Regions from separate parts of the Kitasatospora sp. NPDC093806 genome, predicted to be linked through region 2. Evidence: predicted binding sites of a transcription regulator. Region 2 holds the regulator's gene; each other region holds the start of a gene.
The links. The regulator HrcA, encoded in region 2, represses chaperone genes, less so after heat shock. The targets are predictions, from matches to a motif close to TTNGCACTCNGNNNNNCNGAGTGCNAA.

Region 1 (4,516 bases), on a different contig from region 2:
TCGGTCACCGGCATATCCAGTCCAGTGGAATCGCCGATCAGTTCGCCACGACCCACCAGAATGGCCCCATGCCCGCCGACGCCGACCCCGAGCTCCTCGCCGCCTGGACCGCCCTGCTCCGCCGCTGCGGCGCGAGCGCCGACCCCGAGCCGTCCGGCCGGGAGCTGCTGCGCCGCTGGGCCGAACCGCAGCGCCGCTACCACTCCACCGACCACCTGCGCGCGGTGCTGGCCCATGTGGACGCGCTCGCCGGGCACGCCGACGACCCGGACGCCGTCCGGCTGGCCGCCTGGTTCCACGACGCCGTCTACCGCCCGGACCGGAGCGAGAACGAGGAGCGCAGCGCCGCCCTCGCCGTCCGGGCGCTCACCGAGGCGGGACTGGCCGAAGCCCGGATCGCCGAGGTCGCCCGGCTGGTCCGGCTGACCGTCACCCACCGGCCCGAGCCGGGCGACCGCGACGGCGAGGTGCTGTGCGACGCCGACCTCGCCGTCCTCGGCGGGTCGCCGCAGGCCTACGCGGCGTACGCGGCCGCCGTCCGGGCGGAGTACGCCTTCGTCCCCGAGCCGGACTTCCGGGCCGGGCGCGCGGCCGTGCTGCGGCAGCTGCTCGCACTCCCCGCGCTGTACCACACGCCCGGCGCGCACGCCCGCTTCGACGCCCCGGCCCGCGCCAATCTGGCCGCCGAGCTCGACACGCTCGACGGCTGACGCACCACCGCGACGCCCGCCGGCCTCAGCCGAGCTGTCCGACGGGCGCGACGACCGTGCCCTCCTTGCCGCAGACCCAGTGCGGCTCCGGCCCCAGCTCGGGCTCCACGCCGAGCGCGTGCGGGTCGCCGTCCGCCGCGCAGGAGGTGCAGAGCGGCCAGCGGCCGTACGCCTCCAGCAGCGCGTCCTGGACGTCCTGGGCGACCAGGCCGAGCACGTACTCGGTGCCGTCCGGCCACTGCTCCAGCCACCAGCGGCGGTGCGTGACGGCGGTCTCGACCAGCGACACCACGGCGGCGTCCGCGACGTCCCGTGCGGTCAGGTCGGCCAGGATCAGCGCCCGTGCCTGGTGCAGGGCGGTCTCGATGTCATCTGCGGAAGCCATCCGCCCATTCTCCCAAACAACGCCGCACGGGCGGCTCCCCGAGGGGAACCGCCCGTGCGGACGAAAGACCAGCCGATCCGATCAGTCGGATCAGAAGTCCATGTCACCGCCCGGCATGCCGCCGCCGGCGGCCGCGGCGGCCTTCTCCGGCTTGTCGGCGATGACGGCCTCGGTGGTGAGGAACAGTGCCGCGATGGAGGCGGCGTTCTGCAGCGCGGAGCGGGTGACCTTGGCCGGGTCGATGATGCCCTCGGCGACCAGGTCGACGTACTCGTTGGTGGCGGCGTTCAGGCCGTGACCGGCGGGGAGGTTGCGCACCTTCTCCACCACGACGCCACCCTCCAGGCCGGCGTTGGTCGCGATCTGCTTGATCGGGGCCTCCAGCGCGACGCGGACGATGTTGGCACCGGTGGCCTCGTCGCCGTCCAGCTCCAGCTTGTCGAACGCGACACCGGCCTGCAGCAGGGCGACGCCACCACCGGCGACGATGCCCTCCTCGACGGCGGCCTTGGCGTTGCGGACGGCGTCCTCGATGCGGTGCTTGCGCTCCTTGAGCTCCACCTCGGTGGCCGCGCCGGCCTTGATGACGGCCACGCCGCCGGCCAGCTTGGCGAGGCGCTCCTGGAGCTTCTCGCGGTCGTAGTCCGAGTCGCTGTTCTCGATCTCGGCGCGGATCTGGCTCACGCGGCCCGCGACCTGCTCGCTGTCGCCGCCACCGTCGACGATGGTGGTCTCGTCCTTGGTGATGACCACCTTGCGGGCGGTGCCCAGCAGGTCGACGCCGGCGTTCTCCAGCTTCAGGCCGACCTCCTCGGAGATCACGGTGCCGCCGGTGAGGATGGCGATGTCCTGGAGCATGGCCTTGCGGCGGTCGCCGAAGCCCGGGGCCTTGACGGCGACGGACTTGAAGGTGCCGCGGATCTTGTTCACGACCAGGGTCGACAGGGCCTCGCCCTCGACGTCCTCGGCGATGATGACGAGCGGCTTGCCGCTCTGCATGACCTTCTCCAGCAGCGGCAGCAGGTCCTTGACCGAGCCGATCTTGGAGTTGGCGATCAGGATGTAGGGGTCCTCGAACGAGGTCTCCATACGCTCCAGGTCGGTGGCGAAGTAGGCCGAGATGTAGCCCTTGTCGAAGCGCATGCCCTCGGTGAGCTCAAGCTCCAGACCGAAGGTGTTGCTCTCCTCGACGGTGATGACGCCTTCCTTGCCGACCTTGTCCATGGCCTCGGCGATGAGCTCGCCGATCTGGGTGTCGGCGGCCGAGATGGAGGCGGTGGAGGCGATCTGCTCCTTGGTCTCCACGTCCTTGGCCTGGGCCAGCAGCTGGTCCGAGACGGCGGCGACGGCCTTCTCGATACCGCGCTTCAGGGCCATCGGGTTGGCGCCGGCGGCGACGTTGCGCAGACCCTCGCGGACGAGCGCCTGGGCCAGCACGGTGGCGGTGGTGGTGCCGTCACCCGCGACGTCGTCGGTCTTCTTGGCGACCTCCTTGACGAGCTCCGCGCCGATCTTCTCGTAGGGGTCCTCGAGCTCGATCTCCTTGGCGATGGAGACACCGTCGTTGGTGATCGTGGGGGCGCCCCACTTCTTCTCCAGCACGACGTTGCGGCCCTTGGGGCCGAGCGTGACCTTCACCGCGTCGGCGAGCTGGTTCATGCCACGCTCAAGGCCGCGGCGAGCTTCCTCATCAAAGGCGATGATCTTGGCCATCAGAAGTGGTCCTCCGGGACACGGTCGACTGCTCGGACCAAGGGGTGCCCGCGACGGACGGCCCTGGTGTGCGGGGGTCCTTTCCCCTACCGCTCCCGGGGGCCTCACCGACCCGGTCCGCTGTCACTCTCACGCTGTGAGTGCTAACGCCAATGATTAGCACTCTGGGTGGGTGAGTGCAAGCCCAATCGCCAACCCGCGAGCCGTGGATCAGGTGCTCGGCGGGCGTCCGCCGGGCACCGGCCGGCCCGCTCCGGACATGCCGACGGGCCCGGGCGACCGAGGTCGCACGGGCCCGTCGTGAAGCAAGAGGCGCACCAGCCGATGGGCCGAGCCGAACTCCTGGGTGTCGGAAAGGTCAGACCGCCGCGCGGACCATGTCCGCCTGCGGGCCCTTCTGCCCCTGAGAGATCTCGAACTCGACCCGCTGGCCCTCCTCAAGGGTGCGGTAGCCGTCCATCTGGATCGCGCTGTAGTGGACGAAGACGTCCGCACCACCGTCGACCGCGATGAAGCCGTAGCCCTTCTCCGCGTTGAACCACTTGACGGTGCCCTGAGCCATTCCGAACTCCCCTAGTGCTGTGCTGGCCCTTCACGCGCCCGCAGGTCTGCGGGCGTGGGTCTGGTTGGAGGCCGGCCCGGGGAACCCCCCCTGGGCGCAGCCGCGCACGCCACAATCCCCCCGATGCCGCCGAACGGCATCCGGCGAACGGGCGATTGCGTCGACCGCGGCTGAATGTATCCGGATCGACGCCCTCTGCAACAGGGTCAATGGCGGGGAATTCCCTCGGAAGGCCAAGGGACAGCACGGGAGCAATCGGAAGAAAAGCCGCGATTCCTGCCGGACATAGCGGACGTAATACCCAAAATCCCTGCCGGAATTCTGACACCGGCCTGACATGTTTCCCGGCCCGGGGCCCGCCACCGGTCTCGCCGGCCGGACGCCGGCCGCGGTGCCGGTGCGATGGATTCGTTCCCGGAGCGACCGATCCACAGGGGTGGGGCGCCCCTGTTCCCGGTAGAGCGACACTTTACTCCGACCAGGGCCGAGAATATTCCCGCCAAAATGCGCGCGGCCGCCCGCAGGACGGAATTCCGTACTGCGGGCGGCCGGGAACGGCGCGCGGCGGGCGGTTGGGACCAGCGGGACCGGCGAGCGGGACGGGCGCGCGGCAGCGGCTCAGCAGCCGCCGGCGACCGCCGGGATGATCGAGACGTTCGCGCCGTCCTTGATCTCGGTCGCCAGGCCCTCGGCGAACCGCACGTCGTCGTCGTTCACGTAGACGTTGACGAAGCGGCGCAGCTTGCCCGTGTCGTCCAGGATGCGGGCGGCGATCCCGGCGTGGTTCTTCTCCAGGTCGGCGATGACCTCGCCCAGGGTGGCGCCCTCGGCGGGCACCTCGCCGGCGCCGCCGGTGTAGGTGCGCAGGATGGTCGGGATACGGACGCTGGCGCTCATGGGGGTCTCCTCGGTGCGGGGGCTCAAACGCGGGGGTGCGGGGCGGGGCGGGGGTGGGGCGAGGTCAGTCGGACGCCAGGCCGGCGCCGCGGAAGGCCTCCAGGGTCGGCCGGATGACGGCGGTCATCCCGGCCTCGGAGACGGCGTCGAGGGTCTTCAGGCCGTCGCCGGTGTTGATCGCGACGGTCTCCTTCGCCGGGTCCAGCTGCCCGGTCTCGACCAGCTTCTTCAGCACGCCGACGGTCACCC
Region 2 (4,516 bases):
ACGGGGCGGGCGCCCATCGCCCGTTCGGTGATCTTGTCGCTGAACCAGAACTGGGCGACGAACAGGCCGCCGGAGATCAGGACCACGATCGGCCAGGCGCCGCGCAGCAGCACGATCAGCAGGCCGGTGAATCCGACGTACAGCAGGCCGATCAGGAACATCGTCCCGACCATCCGGCCGGTCAGGCCGCGGTCCGGGGCGAATCGGGTTGGCTGGCCCGGGCTCGACATCGCTGGTCCTCCGTTCGCCGTCCGCTTTCGATGCTGCCACCCGGCCGGGCCGGCGGCATCACCCGCGCGGCGCGGATTGCGGGCAGGATCACCCCGGCCGGGCCGTTCCTGCCGTCGGACCCGGGCCTTACACTGGCAGGTACGGTTCTGGCACTCGTGTGTTCAGAGTGCCAAGACCGGGGCCTTGCCGGATCGGCTCGAACCGCTCGGAAACGGACACATGTCACAACGGACAACGCGTGCAGACGGAGGTGCGTGCCCCATGGCCGGTGAGGTCCGCCAGCTCGACGACCGCAAGCTCGCGGTGCTTCGCGCGATCGTCCAGGACTACGTGGGGACGGAGGAGCCGGTCGGCTCCAAGGCCCTGGTGGAGCGGCACAACCTCGGGGTCTCCCCGGCGACCGTCCGCAACGACATGGCGGCGCTGGAGGAGGACGGCTTCATCCACCAGCCGCACACCAGCGCCGGGCGGATCCCCACCGACAAGGGGTACCGCCTGTTCGTCGACCGGCTGGCGGAGGTCAAGCCGATGAGCGCGCCCGAGCGGCGGGCGATCCGGCACTTCCTGGACGGCGCGGTGGACCTCGACGACGTGGTCGCCCGTACCGTGCGGCTGCTGGCCCAGCTGACCCGCCAGGTCGCGGTGGTGCAGTACCCCTCGCTGACCCGTTCCACGGTGCGGCACATCGAGCTGGTGGCGCTGGCCCCGGCCAAGGTGATGCTGGTGCTGATCACCAACACCGGCCGGGTCGAGCAGCGGATGGTCGACTGCCCGGGCTCGGTCGGCGAGACCGTCCTGGCGGACCTGCGGAGCCGGATCAACACGCGGGCGGCCGGCCAGCGGCTGCCGGACGTGCCGGGGCTGCTGGAGGAGCTGCCCGCGCTGTTCGAGGCGGCCGACCGGCCGACCGTCTCGACCGTGCTGGCGACGCTCTTCGAGACGCTCGCCGAGCAGAACGAGGAGCGGATCATGCTGGCCGGCACGGCCAACCTGACCCGCTTCGGCCACGACTTCCCGCTGACCATCCAGCCGGTGCTGGAGGCGCTGGAGGAGCAGGTCGTCCTGCTCCGCCTCCTGGGTGAGACCGCGGACGCGGGGATGACGGTCCGGATCGGCCGCGAGAACGCCTACGAGGGGCTGAATTCCACCTCGATCGTCTCGGTCGGTTACGGTTCGGGCGACGAGAGCGTGGCCAAGCTGGGTGTGATCGGTCCGACCCGGATGGACTACCCGGGCACAATGGGGGCGGTGCGAGCGGTGGCACGGTACGTGGGCCAGATCCTGGCCGAGTCGTAGGAACGGGTGCCGTTAAAAGACTTAACGGCGCCCTGAATCGCAAGCACTCTTACAGGCGGAACAAGCGGAGCATTTGGTGGCCACGGACTACTACGCGGTACTCGGCGTCCGACGGGATGCGGGGCAGGACGAGATCAAGAAGGCGTTCCGGCGCCTGGCACGCGAACTGCACCCGGACGTCAACCCGGACCCGAAGACGCAGGAGCGGTTCAAGGAGATCAACGCCGCCTACGAGGTGCTCTCCGATCCGCAGAAGCGCCAGGTCTACGACCTCGGCGGCGACCCGCTCTCGCCGAACGGCGGGGGCGGCGCGGGCGGCTTCGGCGCGGGCGCGGCGGGCTTCGGCTTCTCCGACATCATGGACGCCTTCTTCGGCGCCGCCTCCGGCCAGCGCGGCCCGCGTTCGCGGACCCGGCGCGGCCAGGACGCCATGATCCGGTTGGAGATCACCCTGGAGGAGGCCGCGTTCGGCACCACCAAGGAGCTCCAGGTCGACACCGCCGTCACCTGCACCACCTGCAGCGGCGAGGGCGCGGCCCCCGGCACCTCCGCGCAGACCTGTGACATGTGCCGCGGCAAGGGCGAGGTCTCCCAGGTCACCCGGTCCTTCCTGGGCCAGGTCATGACCTCCCGGCCCTGCCCGCAGTGCCAGGGCTTCGGCACCGTCGTGCCGACCCCGTGCCCGGAGTGCGCCGGCGACGGCCGGGTCCGCGCCCGCCGCACCCTGACCGTCAAGATCCCCGCCGGTGTCGACAACGGCACCCGGATCCAGCTGGCCGGCGAGGGCGAGGTCGGCCCCGGCGGCGGCCCGGCCGGCGACCTGTACGTGGAGATCGCCGAGACCACGCACGCCGTCTTCCAGCGCCGCGGCGACGACCTGCACTGCACGGTCACCATCCCGATGACGGCCGCCTCGCTCGGCACCCAGGTGCCGCTGCAGACCCTGGACGGGCTGGAGGAGGTCGACATCCGGCCCGGCACCCAGTCCGGCCAGTCGATCCCGCTGCACGGGCGGGGCATCACCCACCTGCGCGGCGGCGGCCGCGGTGACCTGATAGTGCATGTCGAGGTGCAGACGCCCACCAAGCTCGACGCCGAGCAGGAGGAGCTGCTGCGCCGGCTCGCGGTGCTGCGCGGCGAGGAGCGGCCGTCCGGCCAGTTCGCGCCCGGGCAGCAGGGGCTGTTCTCCCGGCTGAAGGACGCCTTCAACGGCCGTTAGCCGTCCCGCAGGGGGGTGCCGAGGCTTCCTCGGCACCCCTTTCGCGTTCCCGACCCCCTGTCCCGCTTCACCCCGCCCCCGGAGGTTCCCCGCATGACCGCGCCCGTGTTCGTCGTCGACACCGAGCGGATCGCCGCCGCCGCGCCGGGCGCGCTGGTCCGGCTGGACGGGCCGGAGGGCCGGCACGCCGCCGCCGTGAAGCGGTTGGAGCCGGGCGAGGCGGTCACCCTGGCCGACGGGCTCGGCCTCGGCGTGGACGGCACCGTCGCGGCGGTGCACGGCAAGGACGCGATCGAGGTGGCGGTGGCCGCCGTGCGCCGCGAGCCGGAGCCGGCGCCGCGGATCGTCGTCGTCCAGGCGCTGCCCAAGGGGGACCGCGGCGAGCTGGCCGTGGAGACCATGACCGAGGTCGGCGTGGACGTGGTCGTCCCGTGGTCGGCCGCCCGCTGCATCACCCAGTGGAAGGGCGAGCGCGGGGCCAAGGCGCTCGCCAAGTGGCGGGCCACCGCGCGGGAGGCCGGCAAGCAGTCCCGCCGGCTGCGCTTCCCCGAGGTCCGCGACCCGATGACGACCCGGCAGCTGGCCCCGCTGCTGGCCGCCGCCGCGTTCGCCGGCGTGCTGCACGAGGAGGGCGCCGAGCCGCTGGCCGGGGCCGCCCTGCCGGCCGCCGGGGACCTGGTGCTGGTGGTCGGCCCGGAGGGCGGGGTCTCCCCGGAGGAGCTGGCCGCCTTCGCCGAGGCCGGCGCGCGGCCCTACCGGCTCGGCCCGTCGGTGCTGCGCACCTCCACCGCGGGGGTCGCCGCGGGCGCGCTGCTGCTGGGCCGCACCGGCCGCTGGAGCTGAATCCCCCGCGATCCCCCGCAGGGGTTCGTGGTCGGCGAAAACCGGGCGCACCGGCGGGGTGCGTGCCTAGGGTGACGGGTGTGACCGAACCCGAGAGCACCTCCGCCGGCGCGTACCTGCGCCACCCGCACCTGCACGGTGACCGGATCGCCTTCGTCGCCGAGAACGACGTGTGGCTCGCCCCGCTGGACGGCGGCCGGGCCTGGCGGCTGACGGCCGATCACCTCCCGGTCCGCCGCCCCCGGTTCTCCCCGGACGGGCGGCACGTCGCCTTCACCTCCACCCGGGACGGCGCGCCCGAGGTGCACGTCGTGCTGGCCGACGGCGGCCCGTCCCGGCGGCTCACCCACTGGGGCGACGCGCAGACCCAGCTGCGCGGCTGGACGGCGGACGGCCGGCCGATCGCCACCACCGCCGCCGGGCAGGCCTCGCTGCGCCGCACCTGGGCGTACGCGGTGCCGCTGGACGGCGGCGAGCCGGCTCGGCTGCCGTACGGGCCGGTCGGCGGGCTGGCCTTCGAACCGGACGGCGACCGGGCGCTGCTGGTCTCGGCGTTCGGCGTGGAGCCGGCCTGGTGGAAGCGGTACCGGGGCGGGCGGACCGGCAAGCTGTGGATCGGCGCCGACCGCTTCGAGCGGGTCCACGCCGAGCTGGACGGCAACATCGAGTCGCCGCTCTGGGTGGGCGGGCGGATCGCCTTCCTCTCCGACCACGAGGGCGTCGGCGCGCTGTACTCCAGCCTCCCCGACGGCACCGACCTGCGCCGCCACTCGACCTCCCCGGAGGGCTTCTACGCCCGCAACGCCACCACCGACGGCACCCGGGTGGTCTGGCACGCGGCCGGCGACCTGTGGCTGCTGGACGACCTGGAGGGCGCCGAGCCGCGCCGGCTGGACGTCCGGCTGGCCGGTCCGCGCACCGGCCGCC
Region 3 (4,516 bases), on a different contig from region 2:
ACGGCGCGATGGTCGCCGCGCTCGGCTCCGAGATGGTCTGGCGCGACCGCGCGCCGTCCTCCCTCGACCTGTCGGCGGACTCCTCGCTGCCGGTCACCGAGACCCACGTCCCGGCTGCCACGATCGTGCACGGCGACTTCCACGGCCAGGCCTACCAGGCGCTGACCGGGCAGCAGCGGTGACCACCACCGCCGCGATGTGGGAGGCCCGGGCGGCCGACGGCCGGGGTGCCGAGCTGGCCGCCTGGGTCCGGGCGGACGCGCTGCCGGCGCTGCGCGGCTCGGCCGGGCTGGTCCGCACCGAGCTGTTCGCCGCCCCCGGCGAGCGCGTGCTGCTGATCACCTGGTGGACCGGCGAGCCGATGCCGGTGCCCGAGCCGCCCGCCGGGCTGCTGGGCCGTCCGGCCCACCGCTGGTCGTTCACCAGCGAGCATGTGGAGTAGTCCCGGGTAGCCGTTCGCACGCCCGAGCGGGAACCGAACGCCTGACCGTTACCGTGCTAGCGAGAGAGATCGCTGGACGGGACCGGGGAGCGCGGCGCGGTGGACAGGCACGGGCGGAGCAGGACGACGACGTACGCGGTGGGGGCGCTGGCCCTGCTGGCCGCGGTCACCGGGTGCGGCAGCGACGGCGGGAGCACCGCCGCGCCCGCCGCCCCGACCGGCCGGGGCACCGCCTCGGCCGCCGCCCCGGCCACGCCGTCCGGCCCGCCGCAGCAGTCCGCCCCGCCGTCGCCGGGGGCCGCCCCGGCCGCGGGGGACGCGGCCGCCTGGGCGAAGTGGCACCTGACGCCGCTGCCGGCCGCGCCGCCGGCCCCCGCCGACAAGCCGGTGAAGCTCCAGCGGACCGGGCCGGTCCCGGTGTTCAGCGAGGTGAAGACCAACGACAAGGTGGTCTTCGTCACCATCGACGACGGCGCCGAGAAGGACCCGAAGTTCGTCGAGATGCTGACCGACCTCAAGGTGCCGGTCTCGATGTTCCTGACCCGCGACATCGTCAAGGACAACTACGGCTACTTCAAGCAGCTCCAGGCGCTCGGCAACCACGTCCACAACCACACCGTGGACCACGCCCAGATGAGCAAGGTGGCGCCGGAGAAGCAGAAGTCCGAGATCTGCGACGCCCAGTCCGCGCTCACCCAGCAGTACGGCACCGCGCCGCTGCTGTTCCGCCCGCCGTACGGGGACGGCGCCAACACCCCGGCGCTGAACTCCTCGGTGCAGCAGTGCGGGCCGCGCGCGATCGTGCTGTGGCGCGAGTCGATGCAGATCCACGACATGCAGTACCAGGCAGCGGACAAGAAGCTGCGGCCCGGCGACATCGTGCTCGCCCACTTCCGGGGCCCGAAGGACCTCAAGGGCGAGACGATGACGCAGATGTTCGGGGAGCTGCTGGCCCGGATCCAGGAGCAGGGCTTCGCGGTGGCCCGGCTGGAGGACTACATCGAGGCGCCGGCCGCCTGACCGGACGCCACCTGAGCGCCCGCCTCCCGGACGGCCGCGGCCGGTCCGGTCACCGGCTGGCCGAGCATCATCAGCGGGCCGTGGTCGGTGCGGCTGAGGATCACCGTGACCGTGTTCGGGCCGGTGGGCTTCAGCTGACGGCGCAGCTCCTCCGGGGTGATCGCCATCCCGCGCTTCTTGATCACCACCGTGCCGACGCCCCGCTCGCGCAGCAGCGCCTTCAGCTTCTTGATGTGGAACGGCAGCACGTCGGTCAGCTCGAAGGCGTGCGCGTACGGGGTGTCGACCAACTCGTCCGAGGTCAGATAGGCGATCTTCGGGTCGATCAGCCGCCCGTTCACCTGCCCGGCGACCTCGGCGACCAGGTGGGCGCGGATCACCGCGCCGTCCGGCTCGTACAGGTAGCGGCCGACCGGGCCGGCCGGCGGGTCGGGCAGGTCGCCGCCGGCCAGGCTGGCCCGCTGCGGCAGCAGGGTGGCCCGGTGCGGGCTCCGCGCGCCGGTGCCGAACCAGAGCACGGCCTCCTTGACGTCGCCGTGGTCGGAGACCCACTCCGCCTCCGCGTCGGCCGGCACCGCCTCGTGCGGGATGCCCGGCGCCACCTTGAGCGCGCCGATCCGGGTCCGCCGGCCGGCCTCGATCGCCCAGGACAGCGGCGGCGCGTACGCCTCGGGGTCGAAGACCCGCCCGCGCGAGGTGCGCCGGGCCGGGTCGGTGAACACCGCGTCGCAGCCGCTGACGTCGACGTCGGCGACGTCCGCGCAGCGCACCTCGACCAGCTCGGCCACGCCCAGCGCGGCCGCGTTGGCGGCGAGGGCGGCGCAGGCGGCCGGGTCCCGGTCGACCGCGAGCACCTCGATGCCGGCCCGGGCCAGCGCCAGGACGTCGCCGCCGATCCCGCAGCAGAGGTCGGCCAGCCGCCGCACGCCGAGCCCGGCGAACCGCTCCGCCCGCCACTCGGCGACGCTGCGCCGGGTGGACTGCTCGACGCCGTTGGGCGTGAAGTACATCAGGTCGGCGTCCGCGCCGAACTTGGCCCGGGCCCGCTGCCGCAGCCGGGCCTGCCCGAAGGCGGCCGACACCAGCTCGGCGGGGTGCTCCTTGCGCAGCCGGGTGGCCAGCGCCAGCTCCTCCCCGGGCGCGAAGTCCCGCAGCTCGGCGAGCAGCTCCTGGCCCCGCCCGGTCAACAGGTCCCGCAGATCGTCGTTCTCCACCCGCCCATTCTCCCCGCTCGGCCGGGCCCGGCCGAGCGGGCCGACCGGAACCGCCAGGGCGCGTCGTTGGCACTCTGGTTGACTGAGTGCTAACCGCGGCCTATGGTCGTCACTAGCACTCCCCACCAGGGGAGTGCTAACGCGAAGACGTGTGCCTGACCCCCGCGACGGCAGGCTCGCAGGTTCGCCACCTACCCGTTAGAAAACCCCGTAATCTCCGAAGGGGAGCTCGGACGTGACCACCAGCAGCAAGGTTGCCATCAAGCCGCTCGAGGACCGCATCGTGGTCCAGCCGCTCGACGCCGAGACCACCACGGCCTCCGGCCTGGTTATCCCGGACACCGCCAAGGAGAAGCCCCAGGAGGGCGTCGTCCTGGCCGTCGGCCCGGGCCGCTTCGAGGACGGCCAGCGTCTGCCGCTCGACGTCGCCGTGGGTGACATCGTCCTGTACTCGAAGTACGGCGGCACCGAGGTGAAGTACCAGGGCGAGGAGTACCTGGTGCTCTCCGCCCGCGACGTTCTCGCGATCATCGAGAAGTAAGACGTTCCAGCCCGCCCCGGATCCGTGTCCCAAGTGACAGGGGCCCGGGGCGTGGTTGTTGGTTCACGTAGTCCGGCGGCCGCCGCGACGGCCGCAGCCCCGAGGGAATAGGGAACATGGCGAAGATCCTGCAGTTCGACGAGGACGCCCGCCGCTCGCTGGAGCGCGGTGTCAACAAGCTGGCCGACACCGTCAAGGTGACCATCGGCCCCAAGGGCCGCAACGTCGTCATCGACAAGAAGTTCGGCGCCCCGACCATCACCAACGACGGCGTCACCATCGCCCGTGAGGTCGAGCTCGACGACCCGTACGAGAACCTTGGCGCGCAGCTCGTCAAGGAGGTCGCCACCAAGACCAACGACGTCGCGGGTGACGGCACCACCACCGCCACCGTGCTGGCCCAGGCCCTGGTCAACGAGGGTCTGCGCAACGTCGCCGCCGGCGCCGGCCCGGCCGCTCTGAAGAAGGGCATCGACAAGGCCGTCGCCGCCGTCTCCGAGCACCTGCTCTCGGTCGCCCGCGAGATCGAGGGCAAGGACGACGTCGCCGCCGTCGCGACCCTCTCCGCCCAGGACGCCCAGGTCGGCGAGCTGATCGCCGAGGCGATCGACAAGGTCGGCAAGGACGGTGTCATCACCGTCGAGGAGTCGAACACCTTCGGCGTGGAGCTGGACTTCACCGAGGGCATGCAGTTCGACAAGGGCTACCTGTCGCCGTACTTCGTCACCGACGCGGAGCGTCAGGAGGCGGTCCTCGAGGACCCGTACATCCTGATCAACCAGGGCAAGATCTCCTCCATCCAGGAGCTGCTGCCGCTGCTGGAGAAGATCCTGCAGGGCGGCACCTCCCGCCCGCTGCTGATCATCGCCGAGGACGTCGACGGCGAGGCGCTGTCCACCCTCGTGGTCAACAAGATCCGCGGCACCTTCAACGCGGTGGCCGTCAAGGCCCCCGGCTTCGGCGACCGCCGCAAGGCGATCCTGGGCGACCTGGCCACCCTGACCGGCGGCACCGTGATCTCCGAGGAGGTCGGCCTCAAGCTCGACCAGGCCGGTCTGGACGTGCTGGGCTCCGCCCGCCGCGTGACCATCACCAAGGACGAGACCACGGTCGTCGACGGTGCCGGTGACGCCGAGGCCGTGGCCGGCCGCGTCGCCCAGATCAAGGGCGAGATCGCCAACACCGACTCGGACTGGGACCGCGAGAAGCTGCAGGAGCGCCTGGCCAAGCTGGCCGGCGGCGTCTGCGTCATCCGCGTCGGTGCCGCCACCGAGGTGGAGCTGAAGGAGCGCAAGCACC

Region 1: the regulator HrcA is predicted to act here: its motif matches at 2,965-2,991, upstream of groL (chaperonin GroEL).
Region 3: the regulator HrcA is predicted to act here: its motif matches at 2,743-2,769, upstream of groES (co-chaperone GroES).

Annotation. Positions count from the first base shown of each region.
Region 1 covers NZ_JBFBDO010000014.1:20,485-25,000, forward strand. Annotated here, with positions in the region: gene AB0N76_RS10620 (hypothetical protein) at 69-710, shown strand; gene AB0N76_RS10625 (hypothetical protein) at 736-1,095, opposite strand; gene groL (chaperonin GroEL) at 1,186-2,808, opposite strand; gene AB0N76_RS10635 (cold-shock protein) at 3,167-3,370, opposite strand; gene AB0N76_RS10640 (MoaD/ThiS family protein) at 3,989-4,267, opposite strand; gene thrC (threonine synthase) at 4,332-4,516, opposite strand, start outside.
Region 2 covers NZ_JBFBDO010000013.1:18,902-23,417, forward strand. Annotated here, with positions in the region: gene htpX (zinc metalloprotease HtpX) at 1-230, opposite strand, end outside; gene hrcA (heat-inducible transcriptional repressor HrcA) at 493-1,527, shown strand; gene dnaJ (molecular chaperone DnaJ) at 1,604-2,746, shown strand; gene AB0N76_RS10105 (16S rRNA (uracil(1498)-N(3))-methyltransferase) at 2,840-3,589, shown strand; gene AB0N76_RS10110 (PDZ domain-containing protein) at 3,670-4,516, shown strand, end outside.
Region 3 covers NZ_JBFBDO010000005.1:119,729-124,244, forward strand. Annotated here, with positions in the region: gene tsaD (tRNA (adenosine(37)-N6)-threonylcarbamoyltransferase complex transferase subunit TsaD) at 1-182, shown strand, start outside; gene AB0N76_RS05815 (hypothetical protein) at 197-442, shown strand; gene AB0N76_RS05820 (polysaccharide deacetylase family protein) at 542-1,462, shown strand; gene AB0N76_RS05825 (class I SAM-dependent methyltransferase) at 1,438-2,676, opposite strand; gene groES (co-chaperone GroES) at 2,912-3,217, shown strand; gene groL (chaperonin GroEL) at 3,334-4,516, shown strand, end outside.